2 regions of the Anoxybacillus andreesenii genome follow, and region 2 is predicted to be linked to the other one. Evidence: a T-box and tRNA genes for the amino acid it is inferred to sense, from the RefSeq annotation. Region 2 holds a T-box; the other holds one or more tRNA genes.
What was found. The T-box of region 2 lies ahead of serS (serine--tRNA ligase). A T-box ahead of a tRNA ligase gene usually reads a tRNA of that ligase, here a tRNA-Ser.
Positions count from the first base shown of each region.

Region 1 (2,381 bases), on a different contig from region 2:
TCCGCCGCTACCAAATCCAATAAAATATTGGACCTTTAGCTCAGCTGGTTAGAGCAGACGGCTCATAACCGTCCGGTCGTAGGTTCGAGTCCTACAAGGTCCACCAGAGTTTTTTGTGGAAAACAATAATTTTCTATAATACGGAGGAATACCCAAGTCCGGCTGAAGGGATCGGTCTTGAAAACCGACAGGCGGGTCAAACCGCGCAGGGGTTCGAATCCCCTTTCCTCCTCCATTAAGTTTTTTAAATATTATTATCGCGGGGTGGAGCAACGAGCGTTACTTCATCGAATAAGCTACGAGTTGTACTGACCGAGCTGCTACTTGCTTACGCTTTCTAAGGTCAGGACAGTCTAACGTATGCTTAGCGCGCATAGATCACAAAACTTTTATATTATTATCGCGGGGTGGAGCAGTCTGGTAGCTCGTCGGGCTCATAACCCGAAGGTCGCAGGTTCAAATCCTGTCCCCGCAATCAAGGAAGTTTATATTTCCTTTCATTAGTTTCATCTTGGTCCGGTAGTTCAGTTGGTTAGAATGCCTGCCTGTCACGCAGGAGGTCGCGGGTTCGAGTCCCGTCCGGACCGCCATTTACATATTTTTTTATGGCTCAGTAGCTCAGTCGGTAGAGCACGATGAATAAGCTTCTGAGAAATAGCATCCAGCGTACTCATCGAGTTGCTTCTTGGGTTATCTTTCTGAGATGAGGACGATGGACGAAGATGTTTTAATAGAGGAATATATACTTTAATGGCTCAGTAGCTCAGTCGGTAGAGCAATGGACTGAAAATCCATGTGTCGGCGGTTCGATTCCGTCCTGAGCCATCATTTTTGCGGGTGTAGTTTAATGGTAAAACCACAGCCTTCCAAGCTGTTGTCGTGGGTTCGATTCCCATCACCCGCTCCAATGTGATATGGGCCTATAGCTCAGCTGGTTAGAGCGCACGCCTGATAAGCGTGAGGTCGATGGTTCAAGTCCATTTAGGCCCACCATGAATAAATTTTTCCGCGGTAGCTCAGTGGTAGAGCAACGAGCGAAGCATCATGATTTTGCTTCGAGTTGTACTCATCGAGCTGCTACTTGAATTAGCCTCCCGAGATGAGGACAATCTAAGGAATACTAGGGAGTATAGATAATTAATGTTATTCCGCGGTAGCTCAGTGGTAGAGCAATCGGCTGTTAACCGATCGGTCGTAGGTTCGAATCCTACCCGCGGAGCCATATGGAGAAGTACTCAAGTGGCTGAAGAGGCGCCCCTGCTAAGGGTGTAGGTCGGGTAACCGGCGCGAGGGTTCAAATCCCTCCTTCTCCGCCATATTGGCCCCTTGGTCAAGCGGTTAAGACACCGCCCTTTCACGGCGGTAACACGGGTTCGAATCCCGTAGGGGTCATAAAAAAGGCTGTCGACAATATGTGTCGGCAGCCTTTTTTATGCTTTTTAAAGGATTATTAAATCAAATGCAGAAATAGATATAGATGATTAGGAACTTGTCCATAAAGATTATGTTATAGCTTTATCATTTCTTGTGAAGAATGTACAATGATATATCTTGAAGCTGGTGAGGGGTGGAAGGAAATGTACGAGCAGAAGACAAAGGAAACCGATAATAGTGTTGTGGAGTTCATCGAATCAGTAGAAAGTCCAAAGAAAAAAGAAGATGCCTACAAGTTATTAGAAATTTTTTCGGAAGTAACGGGCTATGAGGCAAAAATGTGGGGGCCTAGTATTATTGGATTTGGTTCCTATCATTACAAGTATGCTTCCGGTCATGAGGGCGATGCACCGTTAGTTGGCTTTTCACCAAGGAAGGCCAAAATTAGTTTATATTTTGCAACTGGAGATAATCAAAGAGATGAGATATTGCAGAGGTTTGGAAAATACACAAGTGGCAAAGCATGTGTCTACATAAATAAGCTAGCTGATATCAACATAGATGTACTGAAGGAATTAATCGAACAATCGGTTCATTTCTTGAAAACAAAATATCCAAATTAAGAAAAGCTTCTGGGGAAGTTTCCTAAACGGGTTCTCTGGAAGGGTATAAAATAAGTAAATCGCATACAAAATCGCACACTTACTCGCATTGTTATTCATTGTGGATTTTTGTGAAGGTATGATATTCATAGGCGGAGAATTTCCGATTAATGCATAAGAGAGAGGCTTAAGAAGCAGATATAAGCTGAAAAATTCCGATTAACCGCTCTAAATAGGTCAAAATCCAAAGGTTTGGATAAGGTAAACGGAAAACCTCCCCTTATTTTTAGGGAAATATGGATATTTTCCGATATAAACGGAATTTTTCTGTTTATTTTTCAAACACGGTAAACAGTTGATAAATAACGAAAAAAAACTGCGATTTTTAATATAAACTGGACCCTA
Region 1 is NZ_JAUSTU010000040.1:1,186-3,566, forward strand. It holds tRNA gene J2S07_RS20560 (tRNA-Met) at 1-13, shown strand, start outside; tRNA gene J2S07_RS20565 (tRNA-Ile) at 30-106, shown strand; tRNA gene J2S07_RS20570 (tRNA-Ser) at 143-235, shown strand; tRNA gene J2S07_RS20575 (tRNA-Met) at 402-475, shown strand; tRNA gene J2S07_RS20580 (tRNA-Asp) at 514-590, shown strand; tRNA gene J2S07_RS20585 (tRNA-Phe) at 753-825, shown strand; tRNA gene J2S07_RS20590 (tRNA-Gly) at 834-907, shown strand; tRNA gene J2S07_RS20595 (tRNA-Ile) at 917-993, shown strand; tRNA gene J2S07_RS20600 (tRNA-Asn) at 1,148-1,222, shown strand; tRNA gene J2S07_RS20605 (tRNA-Ser) at 1,226-1,316, shown strand; tRNA gene J2S07_RS20610 (tRNA-Glu) at 1,321-1,392, shown strand; gene J2S07_RS20615 (DUF1801 domain-containing protein) at 1,578-1,997, shown strand.
Region 1: it has a tRNA-Ser gene. The T-box ahead of serS (serine--tRNA ligase) is inferred to sense a tRNA for this amino acid. The anticodon was not compared.

Region 2 (2,381 bases):
AAATAAACGAGATTTTACGGTGCCATTCGTATGTGGGTGTCGTGATTTAGGTGAAGCGGCCCGCCGCATTGGGGAGGGGGCTTCCATGCTTCGTACAAAAGGAGAACCAGGAACGGGAAATATCGTCGAAGCAGTTCGCCACATGCGCAAAGTAAATGCACAGGTCCGTAAATTAGTTCACATGAGTGAAGATGAAATCATGACGGAAGCAAAGCTTCTAGGAGCACCATATGAGATTCTATTAGAAATTAAGCGATTAGGCCGTTTGCCAGTTGTGAACTTTGCCGCTGGTGGGGTCGCAACGCCAGCAGATGCGGCTTTAATGATGGAGCTAGGAGCTGATGGGGTATTTGTCGGTTCGGGAATTTTTAAATCAGATAACCCAGCGAAGTTTGCTCGGGCAATTGTAGAAGCGACCACTCACTACCAAGACTATAAATTGATTGCAGAGCTTTCAAAGGAATTAGGAACACCAATGAAGGGAATCGAAATTTCTACTTTGGCACCAGAAGCACGGATGCAGGAACGTGGATGGTAAGCAAATGATAAAAGTAGGAGTATTGGCTCTTCAAGGAGCGTTTCGAGAGCATTTACAAGCAATTGAAGCATGTGGTGCAGCGGGGGTTGCCATAAAGAAAAAAGAACAGCTAGAAGAAGTTGATGGCCTGATTATCCCAGGTGGGGAAAGTACAGCCATTCGCAGGCTAATTGATCAATATGATTTTATGGATGAGTTGAAAAGATTCGCAAGCTCGGGAAAGCCTATGTTTGGAACATGTGCAGGGCTCATCATGCTGGCTAAGAATCTTGTTGGCTATGACCAATCCCATATTGGAGTCATGGATGTAACGGTTGAGAGAAATTCCTTTGGACGGCAACGGGAGAGCTTTGAGGCCAGTCTAGATATAGCTGGAATTGCCGATGATTTTGAGGCAGTCTTTATTCGAGCTCCCCATATTGTTGAGGCAGGTGAAAATGTCGAGATTCTCTCAAAGCATAATGGCCGTATTGTGATGGCACGTGAAGGAAACCTATTAGGATGTTCCTTTCATCCAGAGCTCACAGATGATTATCGAATTACCGACTTTTTTATTCAAATGATAAAAGAAGCGAAAAACCTTGCATAAAAGGGTTGCAATCGGAAGATAATTATAGTAAATTAAATTACAATCTTTCTATAGTGAAAGCAATGAGAGGAAATAGTAGCAGGAAGTTCGTTCTAGTAGAGAGCTGATGGTCGGTGGAAATCAGTGAGCGGCGCTTGTGAATCCATCCTTGAGCAAAGTATGGAATGCCTGTTGGCTAGTAAATACTTTCGGGTTAAACCGTTATCGATTTAAGGTGGAAAGCCTTTTTGCTTTCAACTAGGGTGGCAACGCGGGTAACTCTCGTCCCTTTTCATAGGGACGGGAGTTTTTTGTTTGTCCAAAAAAATGTGGAGGTAATGGATATGTTGGATTTGAAATTTTTACGGGCAAATTTTGAAGAAGTAAAAGCTAAGCTTCAGCATCGTGGTGAGGATTTAACGGATCTAGGGAAGTTTGAAGATCTGGACAAAAAAAGAAGAGACTTAATTGTTGAAGCAGAGCAATTAAAAAGTAAACGAAATGAAGTGTCACAGCAAGTGGCAGCATTAAAGAGAGAGAAAAAGGATGCAGACCATTTAATTGCAGAAATGCGTGAGGTTGGAGACAAAATCAAGGTTCTGGATGATGAGCTTCGTGAGGTAGAAGAAACGCTAGAACATCTCTTATTAAGCATTCCAAATATCCCGCACGAGACGGTTCCTATCGGTGAAACCGAGGATGATAACGTTGTCCATCGCACTTGGGGTGAGGTAAGACAGTTTGATTTTGAACCAAAGCCTCACTGGGAGGTCGCCGATCAGTTAGGGATTCTCGATTTTGAAAGAGCGAGCAAAGTAACAGGAAGCCGCTTTGTTTTTTACAAAGGATTAGGAGCTCGTTTGGAAAGAGCGTTGTTTAATTTTATGCTTGATTTGCATACTGAGGAGCATGGCTATCAAGAAATTTTACCTCCATACATGGTCAATCGAGCTAGTATGACAGGTACGGGACAATTACCAAAATTTGAGGAGGATGCTTTTTTAGTTGAAAGCGAAGATTATTTCCTCATTCCTACTGCAGAGGTTCCAGTAACGAATTTACACCGTGATGAGATTTTGGATGGGGAGCAATTACCAATCAACTATGCAGCCTTTAGTGCTTGCTTCCGTTCTGAAGCGGGCTCTGCTGGAAGAGATACCCGTGGGCTTATTCGTCAGCATCAATTTAATAAGGTTGAGCTTGTAAAATTTGTAAAGCCTGAGGATTCTTATGAAGAGCTAGAGAAGCTCACAGGCAATGCGGAAAAGGTACTTC
Region 2 is NZ_JAUSTU010000042.1:8,224-10,604, reverse strand. It holds gene pdxS (pyridoxal 5'-phosphate synthase lyase subunit PdxS) at 1-538, shown strand, start outside; gene pdxT (pyridoxal 5'-phosphate synthase glutaminase subunit PdxT) at 543-1,127, shown strand; T-box leader at 1,181-1,399, shown strand; gene serS (serine--tRNA ligase) at 1,451-2,381, shown strand, end outside.